Regions from separate parts of the Actinocorallia lasiicapitis genome, predicted to be linked through region 1. Evidence: predicted binding sites of a transcription regulator. Region 1 holds the regulator's gene; the other holds the start of a gene.
The links. Region 1 encodes LexA, which represses DNA repair genes until DNA is damaged. Its sites were predicted from a motif close to TCGAACANNTGTTCGA; they were not measured.

Region 1 (8,513 bases):
ACCCGGACCGAGTTGTTGGCGTTCTGGTACTGCACGGACACGATGTCCTTGCCGCCCAGGTCCATGTCGAAGCCGGCGTCGCGCAGGGCGCGGATCTTGTCCTCTTCCCGCGCCTTGGTCTGGATGAACTCGGCGATGTCGGGGTGGTCGACGTCCAGGACGACCATCTTGGCCGCGCGGCGGGTCGCGCCGCCCGACTTGATGGTTCCGGCGGAGGCGTCGGCGCCGCGCATGAACGAGACGGGGCCGCTGGCGGTGCCGCCGGAGGACAGCAGTTCCTTGGACGAGCGGATGCGCGAGAGGTTGACCCCCGAGCCCGAGCCGCCCTTGAAGATCACGCCCTCTTCCTTGTACCACTCCAGGATCGACTCCATCTGGTCGTCCACGGAGAGGATGAAGCAGGCGCTGACCTGCTGCGGCGACTTCGTGCCGACGTTGAACCAGACCGGCGAGTTGAAGCTGAACACCTGGTGGGCGAGCGCGTACTTCAGTTCGTGCTCGAAGATCTCGGCGTCCTCGTCGGAGGCGAAGTAGCCCTGCTCCACCCCGGTGCGGGTGTAGACGTCGACGACGCGGTCGATGAGCTGCTTGAGCGAGACCTCGCGCTGCGCGGTGCCGACGGCGCCGCGGAAGTACTTGGTGGTGACGATGTTGGCGGCGTTGACCGACCAGAAGGCGGGGAACTCGACGCCCCGCTGCTCGAAGTTGACGGACCCGTCGCGCCAGTTGGTCATGACGACGTCACGACGCTCCCAGCTGATCTCGTCATAGGGGTGCACGCCGGGCTTGGTGAAGATCCGCTGCATCTTCAGACCCTTGCGGCGCGCCTTGCCCCGAGCCGGCCCGCTGACCGTCTCCGTCATAGTTCTTCCCCCAGCTCTCAACACATGGCTGATAACGCCCGGACGACCGCGTGGCCGGGCGACCACACGTTCGGGGCGTTTCGGTTCTTGGTTGCTCGTGTCGGTTACAGCGTTCGCGCCGGCTTCCTCATTCCGGCTCGGACGCCACCCTCCGCAGGGCGTCGATCTCCTTCTCGAAGTCCTCGAGCGACTCGAACCCCCGGTAGACGGAGGCGAATCGCAGGTAGGCGACTTCGTCCAGCTCCTGCAAAGGTCCCAGGATCGCCAGTCCGATCTCGTGGGACTGGATCTCGGCGGCTCCGGTCGCCCGGATGGCCTCCTCGACCTTCTGGCCCAGCAGGGCCAGCGCATCCTCGTCGGCCGGGCGGCCCTGACAGGCCCTGCGCACCCCGGCGATGATCTTCTCCCGGAGGAACGGCTCGGTGACCCCGCTGCGCTTGGCCACCATCTGGAGCACGCTCTCCTGAGTGGTGAATCGTTTGCCGCACTCCGGGCACGAGCGGCGGCGCCGGATGGCGGCCCCGTCCTCGGTCGAGCGGCTGTCGATGACCCGGCTGTCGGTGTTGCGGCAGAACGGACAGTGCATCTTCCTTCTCCTGCCTTCCGACAACACAACCTGTGGCGAACTACATCTCTGTAACTACTAGATGTTGTGGTCTAAACCTAGAGCTCCGCCACCCGCTACGCAAGCCGAACCGGCCTTCCCCGCAATAGAGCCTTGTCACACCGGGGCCGTCCGGCGTGTCGCGGGATTCTCAGGGCAGAATCAGCTCCTGACCAGGCTCGATGATCACCCCGGGCAGTCCGTTGAGCTTGATGATCCGCTCGATCACCAGCCGCGGATCCGCATGGGGCTCGGCGCTCGACGCGATGCTCCACAGCGTGTCACCGGGCTCGACCACGACGGTCCCCGAACGGCCCTCGCCGCCGCCGGCGAACGCCACCCGTCCGCCCGCACCGAGCCCGAGCACGACGAACACCGCGAACCCCACCACGACGACCCGCCCCCGCCGGGTGAGCCTGACCGGCTGCCGCTCCCCCATCACGCCACCTCTTCGAATAGCTATTCGATAGAACAGATGTACGATGTTCTAGCGCATGGGAGCCGTAAAACGCCAGCACCAATCTCGAACAATTGTTTGATCATTGGTCGCCGAGGCGATAACGTTCTGTGTGCACGAGACACCACCCCAATCGCTGTACACAACGAGACAGGAGGCGAAGGCGCCATGAGCAAGGTCTCGGAGACGCCCGACGGACCCCTGGACGAGAGCGGTCTCACCCAGCGCCAGCGGATGGTGCTCGAGGTGATCCGGGACTCCGTCCAGCGGCGGGGTTACCCGCCGTCGATGCGGGAGATCGGCGAGGCCGTCGGGCTGACCAGCACGTCCAGCGTTTCGCACCAGCTGCGCACGCTGCAGCGCAAGGGCTACCTCCGGCGCGACGCGAACCGTCCGCGCGCCGTGGAGGTGCGCGGCCCCGGCGGCGCCCGTCCCGTGGTCACGGACGACGAGTACAGCGAGGGCCCGACCCCCGCGTTCGTGCCGCTGGTCGGCCGGATCGCCGCGGGCGGCCCGATCCTCGCCGAGGAGTCGGTCGAGGACATCTTCACCCTGCCCAAGCAGCTGGTCGGCGAGGGCGAGCACTACCTGCTGAAGGTCCAGGGCGACTCGATGATCGAGGCCGCCATCGCCGACGGCGACTGGGTCGTGGTCCGGCAGCAGCCCGACGCCGACAACGGCGACATCGTCGCCGCGATGATCGACGGCGAGGCCACGGTCAAGACCTTCAAGCGCAAGGACGGCCATGTCTGGCTGATCCCGCAGAACTCGGCCTACGAGCCCATCCCCGGCGACTCCTCCAGCGTGCTGGGCAAGGTCGTCGCGGTGCTGCGCAAGATCTGAGCGACACCCAGCGGCGGAACGTAGCCGGGCCCCCGCGATCACCGATCGCGGGGGCCCGGGCGTTTCCCGGCTAGCTGACCACCACCCCGTCGAACGTGGTGGTGGAGGTCTTGCCGTTGTCGTGGGCGCAGGAGAACAACCCGATGGTCGCGGCGCCCGTGACGGTGGCCGTGCCGACGAGGGTCCAGGTCTCCCCGTCAGCCGACCGGTAGGCCGACACCACGGAGCCCGACCGGGTCAGCCGCACCCAGACGGGGGCTGTGGCCGCTCCCCCGCCCACGTTCGTGTTGAAGCCCGTCTGCAGGTTGAGCCCGTTCTCCGGGGTGAGCATCAGCGCGGCGTACGCCGAGCCCGCCGTCGTCGACTGCTTGATCATGACGCCGGCCTTGCCCCAGGGCGAGGTGTTCTCCTGGGTGACGATCCTGGCCACGATGCTGCCGTCGCCCGGCAGCGACCGGTAGGCGTAGTGGAACTGGTCGGCGGTGCCCCAGATGTCCGCTCCGCCGCCGGTGACGACGTAGGTGCGGCCGTCCAGATAGGCGTTGCCGGCCAGGCCGACCGGGCCGACGTCCTGGTGCGCCCACCCGGCGGGCAGGCCGCTGGCGGGCCGTGGAGCCACGCTGACGTCGGTGAAGGTGGCCGTGGAGAGGCTGCCGTTGTCGTGCGAGGTGACGAACACGCCCGCTCTGGCCCCCGCGGCCAGGGTCCTGGTCACCGAGCCGACCCTGGTCCAGGTGACGCCGTCGGGCGACTCCCAGCCGGTGAAGGTGTCCCCCGCCCTGACGAGCTTCAGCCAGACGTCCGCGGTGGGCGTTGTGCTGCCCGCCGCGTCGAACAGCCCGTTGTTGGCCTGGAGGTGGACGCCGTGGCCGGTGGATCTGGACAGGGTGACGTACGGCGACAGCGAGGTGGCCGCGCTCTTGATCACGATCCCGGCCTTGGCCCATTCTGGGTCGCCGCCGGTCTGCCCGGTGAGATGCGCGACCACGGTGCCGTCGCCGGACAGCGACTGGTGCACGTATCTGGCCTGGTCGACGTCGTTCCACACGTCGCCGCCCGAGCCGGTGGCGGTGATCAGGGAGCCGCTCACCGAGGAGTCGCCGGCGAGGGCGGGCCCGCCGATGTCCTCCTGCACCCACTGGGTGTCGGTGGTGACGCTGACCTGGTCGAAGACCCCGGTGCCGAGCGTCCCGCCGTTGTGGGAGCAGACGAACAGCCCCACGGTGGCCGAGGTGCCGAGCGCGACGGTCGCGGTGCCCCGCTGGGTCCAGGCCGTCCCGTCGGGCGAGGTGAAGGCCGTGACGGTGGTGTCGCGCCGCACGAGCCTCAGCCAGACGGGCCCGGTGGCCGTTCCCGCGCCGGTGGACTGGTTGAAGTTCCACTGGAGCGCCTGGCCGTGGCCCGGCGTGGTCATCAGCGCCGCGTACGGCGCTCCGGTCGCGGTCCCCGCCTTCACCATGACACCGGCCTTGGCCCAGTCGGAGGTGTTGGTCTGCGACGCCACCCGAGTGGTGATCGTGCCGTCGCCTGCGAGAGGCTGCCACAGATAGGACGCCTGATCGGCGGTGCCCCAGATGTCGCTGCCCGCGCCCTTCACGGTGAACGAGCCGTTGGTGTAGGTGGCCGAGCCCGCGGGGACGGCCCCTCCGAGGTCGACCCGCTGCCAGGGCGAGGGCGGCGCGCCGGCCGACCCATCGCCGACCACGGACACGTTGTCGAAGGTGGCCGTGTCGGGCAGGTTCAGCTCGTGCGCCGACACGAACAGCCCGACCTTGACGTTGGCCGCCATGGACAGGGTCGTGGTGCCGATGGGGGTCCAGGCGACCCCGTCCGGCGACTTGTAGGCGGTGAACAGGTTGCCGGTGCGGGTCAGCTTCATCCAGCCGTTGGGGAAGGTGTAGGCGTTCTCGCCCGAGTCCCCGGTGAAGTTGAACTGGAAGTGCATGCCGTGGGCCGGCGTGGCGGCGACCGCGGCGTACTTGGCGCCCTCAGTGGCCGTCTCCTTGATCATGATGCCGGCCTTGGCCCAGCCGGCGGTGTTCGTCTGCGACGTCAGCCTGGCGATGATCGATCCATCGCCGTTGAGCGGCTGGTGGACGAAGCGGAACTCGTCGGTGTCGCCCCAGATGTCGTTGCCGTGGCCGGTGACGGTGAAGGTGCCGGCGTTGTAGGAGGTCGAGCCCTGTTGGGTGCGCGCGCCGATGTCGGTGCTGGTCCAGGGCGCGGGCGGCTGGGTGACCTCGGTGTAGGCGACCGTGTAGGCGGTGTCGGCGGCCGGGGTGCGGACGGTGTGGGTGGCCGTGCCGCCGTCGCTCCACGAGCCGAACACGTACGGCGTGCCGCCGATCGTCTGGGACGGCGCGCCGAGCACCCGGTCCACGCCGACGACGGCCTGCTCGGTGTGGGCGCCGGTGAAGGGAATGCCGTCGATCGTGTACTTCGCGCCCGCCGGGGTGGCGTTGAAGGTCAGCGTGACGAGGTTCGGCTTCACGTCGACCGAGGAGGTGTGGGTGAGGCCGCCCGCGTCGGTGACGGTCAGCTTGATCTCGTACCAGGTGGTGTCCAGGTTGTCGGCGTTCCGCGGGATCGTGAAGGTGCCGTTCTTGACGCCGTTGACCGGGCCGAGGAACGGATGGATGTGGTCGGCGTGGTGGAAGATCACTGACCAGGAGTAGGCGCTCGCCGGGAGGGTGCCGTCCTCGGGGTCGGTGCCGGTGGCCGAGTAGGAGATGACGTCGCCGGCGTTGTACTTGGCCTCGTCGACCGGTGAGGTGATCGTTCCGGTCGGTCTTCGGTTGCCGACCGTGACGGGCACCGTCGCCGTCCCGGTCTTGGCGCCGTCGCTGACCGTCAGGGTGACGGGGAACGAGCCGGTCGCGGTGAAGGTGTGCGACGGGTTCGGCTCGGTGGAGGTGGAGCCGTCCTTGAAGTCCCAGAGGTAGGTCAGCGGGGTGCCGTCCGGGTCGGCGGAGCCGGCCGAGGAGAAGGCGACGGCCAGCGGCGCGAGCCCGTCGGACGGGGTCGCGGCGGCGTTCGCGACCGGCGCGCGGTTCCCGCCGGACAGCGAGATCTTGAACAGCTCGCCGGGGAAGATGTTCAGCTGGTAGAGGTTGCCGTCGGGCCCGACGGCCAGCTTCACCGGGGTCCCGGCGTCGAGATCGAAATCGTGTTCCTCGATCACGCTCGAGTATTCATGATCCATTTCCAGGTATTTAATGAACCCGAGCGTGTAGTCGGCGTAGAACACGACATGTTGCTGGAATTCGCTCGGGAAAGTGGTTCCCGTATAGACCGCGACGCTGGTGATGGATCCGGCGTTCGCCGGCGGCGCGGTGTGCGGGTAGGCGAAGACGGGATCGATGAATCCGCAGCCCGCGCAGGGCCCTTCGGCCTCGGCCCACCCGTAGTTGCCGCCCTTGGTGACGAGATCCAGCTCCTCGTAGTTCGACCCGCCGACGTCCCCGGCCAGGATCTTCCCGGCGTTCGGCCCGTCCGGCACGATGTCGAACCGGAACGGGTTGCGCAGCCCGTAGGCCCAGATGGCCGGCTTCGCCCCCGGAGTGCCCACGAAGGGGTTGTCCGCGGGGACCGTACCGTCGGGGTTGATCCGCAGGATCTTGCCGTGGATCGAGTTGAGGTTCTGGGAGTTCGGGTTGTAAAGGTTCATCCCGAGGCCCCAGTAGAGCTTGCCGTCGGGCCCGAACCGCACCTCGCCGCCGTGGTGGAAGACCTGCGCGACCTGGTCGGACTTGAGCAGTACCAGCTCGGAGGCGGCGCTGATCGTGTCGCCGGTGACGGTGAACCGGCTGAGCCGGTCGTAGTTGTCGGCGTGCGTGTAGGCGGCGTAGACGTAGCCGTTGGTCGCGAACGCCGGGTCGATCTCCAACCCGAGCAGACCGCGCTCGTCGGCCGCCCAGGTGCTCAGCGTGACCATCGGCGCGGTCTGGAGCGCCCCGTTCTTGTAGAGCCTGATGGCGCCGTGCTGCTCGGCGATCAGGATCCGGCCGTCAGGGGTGAACCGGAAGTCCGTCGGGGTGTCGAGCCCGGTGGCGACGGTCGCCTTGTCGAACTCGGCGGGGGGCGCGGCCCCTGCGGGCCGCGCCAGGACGACGACCGTCGTCAGGGTGAGCAGGATCGGCAGCAGAAAGGAAAACAGACGTCTCATGGAGCGGGGACCGGGTCTCTCGCGGGGAGGGGTTCGGGTTCGTGGTCGACGAGACCGTGCTCGGTGAGTTCCCAGAAGTGCCGCTTGCTCGGCCGGATCAGCTGGATGACCGCCTTGTAGGCGGCGACGCTCATCAGCCCCCAGTAGAGAGGGATGGTCAGCATGGCGCGGACGGCCCGGTGCAGGCCACGCTCCATGCAGCCGGTCATCATGCAGTACATCATCATGAAGTTGCCGATGATCATCGTGGTCACGCCGGCGTAGAGCGTCGCGGTGGGGAACAGCACCTCGACGTACTGGGTGCCCGTGGTCAGGTACAGCAGAGCCATCGCCCAGAAGATCGGGTTCACCAGCACGGTGAAGATCGAGAACCCGAAGGTCAGATGGAAGGCGATGAACCGGCGCAGCCCCAGCTCGCGGTAGAGCCGCCACGGATGGCGCGTGTGCACGAGCCAGGTCTGGATGTACCCCTTGATCCAGCGGCTGCGCTGCCGGATCCAGTTGCCGAGGCGGCTGTTGGCCTCCTCCTCGGTCACCGAGACCATCATCCGGACGTCCCAGCCACGGCGGGCGATCCGGATCCCGAGGTCGGCGTCCTCGGTGACGTTGAACGGGTCCCACGCGCCGAGCTGGCGGAGGGCGTCGGTGCGGAAGTGGTTGCTGGTGCCGCCGAGCGGGATCGGCATCCGGTAGCGGTCGAGACCGCGCAGCGACAGGCTGAAGTTCGTGGCGTACTCGGCGGCGAAGCACCGCGTCAGCCAGTTGGTCCAGGGGTTGAAATACTGCAGCTCGGCCTGGACGCACACCACCCGGTCCGGCAGCCGCCGGAACGCCAGGACGGCCTTGCGCAGCTGGTCGGGGTCGGGCCGGTCCTCCGCGTCGTAGATCACGCAGAACTCGCCGCGGGCGACCGTCAGGCCAACGTTGCAGGCCTTGGGCTTGGTCCGCGGCTGCGACGGCGGGATCACCACGACCTCGAACTGCGGCGGCAGGTCGGGCAGCGCGTTCCTGGTCTCGTCGTCGTCCTCCTCGACGAGCAGCAGCACCTGCATCTTGTCCGCCGGGTAGTCCATCCGCGACAGCCGGCCGATCAGATGGTGCATCACCTCGGCCTCGCGGTAGAGCGGCACGAGGATGGTGTAGACGGGCAGCGCGTGCTCGGGGATCGCTCGTACCTCCTCCTCGAAGAACCGCAGCACCGGAGCGCCCCAGGCACGCGTCACCATCGCCAGCTTGAACCCGATGACGAGCACGTACACGATGGTCACGAAGGCGACGAACCCCTGCCCGAGGGTCTTGAGCGCTTCCACGTCGCCGGCCGACAGACGCCAGCCGATCCAGCCGCAGAGCAGGACCAGCAAGGCCCCGCCGAAGACGGCCTGGCCGCCGCTGAGCAGGCGCCGGGCGCTCAGGTCGTCCGGGATCTCCTCGATCTTCATTTGTCCTTCTCGCGGTAGATCTGCTGGTAGGGGTCGGAGAACACGAGGTCGTAGTCGAGCCGGAGCTTCTCGCCGCCGCACAGCGACAGGCAGACCGTGTCCTGCGCGCCCGGCTTGGTCCGCACGTAGATCCAGCGGATGT
Region 2 (8,513 bases), on a different contig from region 1:
GGGGCTCGACCCCGAGGTCAGGGGGGCGTTCCGGCGGCTCGGCCTGATGGTCGGCCCCGATTTCGCGCTTCCCGCGGTCGGCGCGCTGCTCGGCTGCGACGCCCCGACGGCCCGCACCAGGATCGACGAGCTGCGCGAGGCGTTCCTGGTCGTCGAGCCGGTGCCGGGCCGGTACCGGCTGCACGATCTGCTCCGTGACTTCTCCCGCGACCTCGGCCTGCTCGAGGACGCCGAGAACGACCGTCAGAACGCCCAGCGCCGGCTGCTGTCGTTCTATCTCGGTGAGGCGACGCAGGAGGGACGCGCCCTCACCGGCGACGGCCGTGCGCAGGCGTTCGCGTGGTTCGAGGCCGAACGCCGCTGCCTGGTCTCCTCGGTCCGCCAGTCGGCGCGGCTCGGCCTGCACCGCACGGCCCACGCGCTGGCCGCGGCGCTCTACGACTTCCTGGAGTTCCGCCGGTACAGCGAGGACACGATCACCGTGCACCGGATCGGGCTGTCGTCGGCGCAGACCGTTTCGGACTGGGGCGCAGCGGCCGTCATGCTGCACCATCTGTCCGTCGCGCATCTGGAGCTGGGGCGCTGTGTGCGGGCCATCGGCTACGGCGAGGACGCGCGGCGCGGGTTCAAGGCGCTCGGCGACCGGTCGGGTGAGGCGTCCGTCCTGGACACGCTGGCCGCGGTGTACGTGATGCTGGGCCGGCAGAGCGTCGCGATCGAGCACGCGGAGGAGGCCAGAGACCTGCACCGGGCCCTCGACGAGCCGGGCGGTGAGGCGCGCGCCCTGGATGTCCTCGCCCAGAGCCATCTGCGGCTCGGCAAGTACGACAGCGCCTACGCCTACGCCACCCACGCGCTGGAGCTGCGGCAGGCGCTCCTGGACCGGCGCGGCCAGGCCGAGACCCTGCTCACCCTGGCGCGGGTGCACCGGCACCGGGGCGGTTTCCAGCGGGCGATGGTCTTCGCGCTCGAGGCCCTGGAGGTGCGGCAGGAGCTGGAGCACCGGCACGGCGAGGCCGACGCCCGCAGCGAGCTGGCCCGGATCCACCAGCAGCTCGGCAACGGCGACATGGCCCGCAGGGACGCCGGGCTCGCCCTGGGCATCTACCGTTCGGTCGGCGCCCGCGACGGTGAGGGCGAGGCGCTGGTGATCCTGGCCAGGGTCTGCATCAGCGAGGCCAGGTACGCCGAGGCCGTCACGCACTGCGCCGACGCGCTGCGTGTGGTCCGCGCCATCCAGCACCGGTCGGCGGAGGCCGAGGCCACCGCCCTGTTCGGCGCCGCCTACTACTCGCTCGGCCGGTACCCGGAGGCGCGCGAGAACCTGCGCCGGTCGCTGGAGATCCGGCGGCTGGTCGGCGATCTCGCAGGGGAGGCGCACGATCTGGACTATCTGGGCAAGCTCGAACGTCGGCTCGGACGGGTCCGCGAGGCCGTTCTGCTCGGGCTGGAGGCGCTGGCCCTGTTCCAGGAGCTCGGCGCGCGCGAAGGCGAGGCCGCCGCGCTCGGCAGCCTCGCTCGCACCTATCTGCGGCTGGAGCTGCACGAGGAGGCCGAGCAGGCGATCGAGGTGTCGTTGCGGATCCGCGGCGACATCGACGACCGGATCGGCCTGGGCACCGGAATGGACACCCTCGCCCTGATCCAGCGCCGCACCGGACGTCCCCGGGAGGCCGCCGAGACCTCCCTGCACGCACTGAAGATCATGGAGGAGGTGGGGGACCGGCAGGGCATCGCCACCGCCCGCGTCAACCTCGGCGACACCTATGTGCTGCTCGGCCGGCTCGCCGACGCCCGCCGCTGCTCCGAACGGGCCCTGGCGATCGCGACGGAGCTGGGTGACCGCCGCAACCGGTCGTCCGCCAACCACACCCTCGGCCTGGTCTGCCAGCGGCAGGAACGCCACGAGCAGGCCGTCGCCCATTTCGAGACCGAGCTGGAGGTGCGGGCCGAGATGGGAGACCACCGCGGTCAGATCGCCGCGCTCCGCGCCCAGTCGGACTCCCACGCGGCGCTCGGCGACCATCTGCGGGCGGAGGAGTGCCGGCGGCGGATCGCGGGCATCCAGCGCTGGCTCGGCTGACGCCCCGCGGGAGGCTCGACGTCCGGTTCCCGCCGGAAACTGTCGGTGGGCCCTCCTACGCTGGGGTCATGGACACCTTCGGCTGGACGGTCCTCCAGACGCCGATCGGCCCGCTGCTGCTCGCGGAGACCGACAACGGCCTGGTCAACGTGCATTTCCACGCTCATGACGCCGAGCTGCGCGTGCAGCGGCTCGGCGAGCGGACGGGCCTGCGTCCCGTCCGCGGCGGCCTCTGCGAGGCGATCGCCCAGTTCTCCGCCTACTTCGCCGGCGATCTGAAGGAGTTCGATCTGCCCTTCGACTGGCGGCTGTCCCACGGGTTCAACCTGCGGATCCTCACACTCCTCCACGAGCGCGTCCCCTACGGCCAGACGACTTCCTACGGCGATCTGGCCACCTGGTCGGGGGAGCCCGACGCGTCGCGCGCGGTGGGCGTCGCGATGGCGTCCAACCCGCTCCCGGTGATCGTCCCCTGCCACCGGGTCGTCAACTCCAGCGGCGAACTGGGCGGCTTCGGCGGCGGCCTCACCACCAAACGCCACCTCCTGGCCCTCGAAGGGCTCCTCCCCGAACCCCTCTTCTGACGCGAGGAGGCCCCCGGCGCGTCGCTCGGGGGCCTCGGGGCGTCAGGTCAGTTGAGGATCTTGGAGAGGTACTGCCCGGTGTGGCTTTCGGGCACCTGGGCGATCTGTTCGGGGGTGCCGACCGCGACGACGGTGCCGCCGCGCGAACCGCCTTCGGGGCCCATGTCGACGATCCAGTCGGCGGTCTTGATGACGTCCAGGTTGTGCTCGATGACCAGGACGGTGTTGCCCTTGTCGACCAGGCCGTTGAGGACGCCCAGGAGTTTGCGGATGTCCTCGAAGTGCAGGCCCGTGGTCGGCTCGTCCAGGACGTAGATGGTGCGCCCGGTCGAGCGCCGCTGAAGCTCGGAGGCCAGCTTGACGCGCTGGGCCTCGCCGCCCGACAGGGTCGGCGCGGACTGGCCCAGCCGGACATAACCGAGCCCGACGTCGTTGAGGGTCTTCAGATGCCGGTGGATCGCGGTGATCGGCTCGAAGAACTCGGTGGCCTCCTCGATCGGCATGTCGAGGACGTCGGCGATGGTCTTGCCCTTGTAGTGCACCTCGAGGGTCTCGCGGTTGTACCGGGCGCCGTGGCAGACCTCGCACGGCACGTACACGTCCGGCAGGAAGTTCATCTCGATCTTGATGGTGCCGTCGCCCGCGCAGTTCTCGCAGCGGCCGCCCTTGATGTTGAAGGAGAAGCGGCCCGGCTGGTAGCCGCGGACCTTCGCCTCGGTGGTGGCCGCGAACAGCTTCCTGATGTGGTCGAAGACGCCCGTGTAGGTGGCCGGGTTGGAGCGCGGGGTGCGGCCGATCGGCGACTGGTCGACGTGCACGACCTTGTCGAGCTGGTCGAGCCCGGTGATCCGCTTGTGCTTGCCGGGCACCGACTTCGCGTGGTGCAGATGCTTGGCGAGCGAGTTGTAGAGGATGTCGTTGACCAGGGTCGACTTGCCGGACCCCGACACCCCGGTGACGGCCGTGAACACCCCGAGCGGGAACGCGACGTCCACGTTCTGCAGGTTGTGCTCCGACGCCCCCTTGACGACGATCTCCCGTCCCTTGGTGCGGGGCCGCCGCATCGCGGGCACCTCGATCTGCCGCCGCCCGGACACGTACTGCCCGGTCAGCGACCGTTCCGACGTCAGCAGGTCCTCGACGGTGCCGGACACGACGACCTGGCCGCCGTGCTCGCCGGCGCCCGGGCCGATGTCGACGACCCAGTCGGCCGCCCGGATGGTGTCCTCGTCGTGCTCGACGACGATCAGGGTGTTGCCGATGTCGCGCAGCCGCAGCAGGGTCTCCAGCAGCCGGGAGTTGTCGCGCTGGTGCAGGCCGATCGACGGCTCGTCCAGGACGTACAGCACGCCGACCAGCCCGGAGCCGATCTGGGTGGCGAGCCTGATCCGCTGCGCCTCACCGCCGGCCAGAGTCGCCGACGCCCGGTCGAGGGTCAGATAGTCGAGCCCGACGTCCAGCAGGAACCCCAGCCGGGCGTTGACCTCCTTCAGGACCTGTTCGGCGATGTGCATGTCGCGGTCGTTGAGGACCATGCCGCGCAGGAACTCGGCGCACTCGCCGATCGGCAGCGCGGCGATCTCGGCGATCGACCGGCCGTCGATCTTGACGTTGAGGATGAGGGGCTTGAGCCGCGCGCCCTTGCAGGTGGGGCAGGGGATCTCGCGCATGTAGCCCTCGAAGCGCTCACGCGTCGCGTCCGACTCGGCCTCGCCGTGCCGCCGCTGGATCCACGGGATGACGCCCTCGTACTCCGTGTAGTAGGAGCGTTTGCGCCCGTACCGGTTGGCGTAGGAGACGTGCACCTGGGTGTCGTGGCCGTGCAGGATCGCCTTGCGGGCCTTGGCGGGGATCTTCCGCCACGGCTCGTCCATCGCGAAGCCCATCGCCTCGCCGAGCGCCTGGAGCAGCCGGCCGAAGTACTCGCTGGCGTGGCCGCCCGACCACGGCCCGATGACGCCTTCCTCCAGCGACAGCTCCTCGTCGGAGACGACCAGTTCCGCGTCGACCTCCATCCGGGTGCCGAGGCCCGTGCAGTCGGGGCAGGCGCCGTAGGGGGAGTTGAAGGAGAAGGACCGCGGCTCCAGTTCCTCGAACGACAGGTCGTCGTACGGGCAGTACAGATGCTCGGAGTACATCCGCTCGCGGCCCGGATCGTCTTCGGGGAGGTCGACGAAGTCCAGGACGAGGGTGCCGGCCGCCAGCCCGAGCGCGGTCTCGACGGAGTCGGCGAGCCGGCGTCGCGCGGAGTCCTTCACCGCGAGCCGGTCGACGATCACGGCGATGTCGTGCTTCTCCTGCTTCTTCAGCATCGGCGGCTCGTCCAGCCTGATCACCACGCCGTCGACGAGCGCGCGGGAGAAGCCCTTGGTCTGGAGCTCGCGGAACAGCTCCAGATACTCGCCCTTGCGGCCGCGGATCACCGGCGCCAGCACCTGGAAGCGGGTGCCCTCGGGTAGCTCCAGCACCCGGTCGACGATCTGCTGCGGGGTCTGCTTGGAGATGGTGCGCCCGCACTCGGGGCAGTGCGGCTTGCCGATCCTGGCGTACAGCAGCCGCAGGTAGTCGTAGACCTCGGTGATCGTGCCGACCGTCGAGCGCGGGTTCTTCGAGGTCGACTTCTGGTCGATCGAGACCGCGGGCGATAGGCCCTCGATGAAGTCGACGTTCGGCTTGTCCATCTGGCCGAGGAACTGCCGGGCGTACGCCGACAGCGACTCGACGTACCGGCGCTGCCCCTCGGCGAAGATGGTGTCGAAGGCCAGGCTGGACTTGCCGGACCCGGACAGGCCGGTGAACACGATCAGGGAGTCGCGCGGAAGGTCGAGCGACACGTCCTTCAGATTGTGCTCGCGCGCCCCGCGGACGACGAGACGATCATGCCCGGGTCGATTGTGCACGGTGTGTATCCCCACGAGTTGGATCGGTGACGGGCCCGCAGCGGACGGCGGCCCAGAACCAGGCTAACGACGGGCACTGACAGAAAAGTCCCCAGCGGCTCCGTCTCGGTCGTCACCGTACACGCGTTCGAATGAAATTGTCCCGGGAACCACGCACGCCGCAGCCCGTCCGGGCGCTCGAACGTTGGCAGAATGCGCGGTGTGGAACACGAGCTGATCTCCTTCGGGCTGATCGTCATCCTGATGCTGGCCACGGTGCTGCTGGTCGGTGTGGGGGAGAAGATCAGAAGGCCCTATCCGGTGCTGGTGACCCTGTTCGGGCTGGTGCTGGCGCTGCTGCCGGGCATCCCGGAGGTCACGATCTCGCCGGACCTGATCCTGCCGCTGTTCCTCCCGCCGCTGATCTACGCGGCGGCGCAGCGCACGTCCTGGCGGATGATCCAGGCGCGCAGGCGCACCATCGTCGGGATGGCGCTGTTCCTGGTGATCGCGACCGTCGCGGCGGTGGCGGGCGTCACCCTGATGATGATCACCGGGCTGACCGTGGCGGCGGCCATCGCGCTGGGCAGCGCGGTCGCCCCGCCCGACCCGGTCGCCGCCGAGGCCGTCGCCGGACCCATCGGGCTGCCCCGGCGGCTGGTCACGATCCTGCAGACCGAAGGGCTCTGCAACGACGCGACCGCCCTGGTGATCTACGCGGTGGCGGTGTCGGCGATCACCGGCGGCGGCCACTACTCGGCGGTCGAAGGCGTCCTGCTGTTCGTCTGGGAGGTCGTGGCGGCGGTCGCGCTGGGGCTGGGGCTCGGCTGGGCCGCCAACTGGGTGCAGCAGCACATGGACACCACCGACGCCCGCAACGCCCTCACCCTGGTCTTCCCGTTCGCCGTCTACCTGCTGGCCGACGTCGTGCACGCCTCGGGCGTCATCGCGGTCCTGGCCGGCAGCCTCTACCTCGGCCAGACCAGCGACGACGAGTCGGGCGTCAGCGACCGGCTCACCGGCACCGCGTTCTGGGAGACCATCGAACTGCTGATCACCGGTCTGGCGTTCGGGCTGATCGGGCTCCAGCTCCGCCAGGTGCTGCCGAAACACGGTGAGCTGGGCACCTGGGCGGTGCACGCGGCCGTGGTCTGCGCGGTGATCGTCGCGCTGCGGTTCGTCTGGCTGTTCACGATCAACGCCTGGCTGCGCTTCCGCCACGGCGACAAGCTCGAGGGGATGCCGGTCGACTGGCGGGAGGACTTCATCCTGTCGTTCTGCGGGATGCGCGGTCTGGCCACCCTGGCCCTGGCCTTGGCGCTGCCCGCCGAGACCCCGCACGCGAAGCAGCTGAAGTTCATCGCGTTCGCCGTCATCCTGGTGACGATGGTGATCCCCGGGCTGACCCTGCCGTGGCTGGTCAAGGTCCTCAAGATCGGGGTCGGGGACGACGGCGAGGAGCAGGAGATCCGCGATCTGGCCTTCCGCGCCTCCCGCGCCGCGCTGCGCCGGCTCCGCGAGCTGGACGCCGAGGAGGATCTGCCGTCCGACGTGGTCCAGAAGCTCCGGCTGACCCAGCGGCTGCTCGTCAGCGAGCTGTGCGACGTGGTCCCCGAGGACCTGGTCGAGGGCTACGACCAGCGCCGCAGCCATGTGGCGATCAAGAGCCGGGTCGAGGCCGAGATGCTGGCCGCGTCGCGGCGCGAGATCCTCGACGCCCGTGCCCAGCCCGGTGTCGACCCCGAGGCCGCCGACAAGGTCCTGCGCCGTCTCGACCTGCGCAGCGCGCACCTGCTGTGATCAGCGGACGAGCGCGGTGAGCGCCGCGCGGAGCTGGGCGCGCGCGTCCTGCGGGGTGACCGCCTCCGGGTAGAGCAGAAGGTGGAGGCAGAGCCCGTCGATCAGCGCGTGCGTGCGGGGCGCGGCCGTCGGGTCCTGGATCTCGAGCTGGGTGATGATCGAGGCGATGAACGCGCGGAGCTCGGCGTGGACGGACGCGGTCAGCGCCGCCAGCTCCGGATCGAGCCGTGCCCGGGTGACGAAGCTGAACCACACCTCCGCCTCGGTGCGCCGTGCCCGGTCCAGCGGCAGGAGCTGCTCGAAGTAGGCGAGCGCCTTCTCCACCCGGGTGCCTTCGGGGTCCAGCGCCCCGATCCGGGCGGTGACCTGCTCGGTGACCAGCCGCATCGCGGCCGCGATCAGTTCGCGCTGGTCGGGGAAGTAGTGGCGCAGCGCGCCGGGCGACCAGCCGGCCTCGGCGGCGACGCTCCGCACGGACACCGCGTCCACCCCGTCGCGCCGGACGACGCGCCAGAGCGCCTGGGCGAGTTCGCGACGGCGGGTTTCATGATCGACCACTTTCGGCACATGTCCTTTCTAGCACGGCTGTGTTATTTTGTTGGTGATACGACCGTGTTAAAAAGGGGGAGTCATGCTGGTGGCGGTGATCGTGGCCTGCGAGATCGGCTTCTGGCTGGTGCTCGCGCTCGGCCTGCTCGTCCGGTACGGACTGCGCAACGCCCGGCTCGGCGGGGCGCTGCTGCTCCTGGTGCCGGTGGTGGACGTCGTGCTGCTGGCCGTCACCGCGGCCGATCTGCGCGACGGCGGCGAGATCGGGGTGGCGCACGGGCTGGCCGCCGTCTACCTCGGGGTGTCGGCGGGGTTCGGGCACCAGATCGACCGGCGGATGGACGGGTGGGCCGCGCACAGGTTCGACGGCGCGCCCAGGCCCGCCGCCAGGCCGAAGCACGGCCGGGCGCGGGCGGTCTACGAGGCGGGGCAGTGGGCCCGCCATCTGCTCGCCTGGGCGGTCGGCTGCGGGCTGCTCGCCCTGGCCGTCTGGTACGTCGGCGACGCCGAGCGGACCGCGGCGCTGCGCGGGATCATCGGGATGTGGACCCTCGTCCTGGTCGTCGACGGAGCGATCTCGGCCAGTTACGCGCTCGCCCCGAAGCGGGCGAAAGGTGT

Region 2: a site for LexA is predicted at 5,683-5,698, ahead of uvrA (excinuclease ABC subunit UvrA). Genes of this name have one in related genera too.

The regions. Positions count from the first base shown of each region.
Region 1 covers NZ_BAAGZI010000038.1:3,258-11,770, forward strand. Annotated here, with positions in the region: gene ACYVE7_RS07270 (vitamin B12-dependent ribonucleotide reductase) at 1-863, opposite strand, end outside; gene nrdR (transcriptional regulator NrdR) at 991-1,449, opposite strand; gene ACYVE7_RS07280 (LysM peptidoglycan-binding domain-containing protein) at 1,619-1,906, opposite strand; gene lexA (transcriptional repressor LexA) at 2,093-2,767, shown strand; gene ACYVE7_RS07290 (PQQ-dependent sugar dehydrogenase) at 2,838-6,932, opposite strand; gene ACYVE7_RS07295 (glycosyltransferase family 2 protein) at 6,929-8,371, opposite strand; gene ACYVE7_RS07300 (glycosyltransferase family 2 protein) at 8,368-8,513, opposite strand, start outside.
Region 2 covers NZ_BAAGZI010000217.1:809-9,321, forward strand. Annotated here, with positions in the region: partial or broken gene ACYVE7_RS21670 (tetratricopeptide repeat protein) at 1-2,083, shown strand, start outside; gene ACYVE7_RS21675 (methylated-DNA--[protein]-cysteine S-methyltransferase) at 2,152-2,667, shown strand; gene uvrA (excinuclease ABC subunit UvrA) at 2,715-5,567, opposite strand; gene ACYVE7_RS21685 (Na+/H+ antiporter) at 5,760-7,346, shown strand; gene ACYVE7_RS21690 (TetR/AcrR family transcriptional regulator) at 7,347-7,904, opposite strand; gene ACYVE7_RS21695 (hypothetical protein) at 7,978-8,513, shown strand, end outside.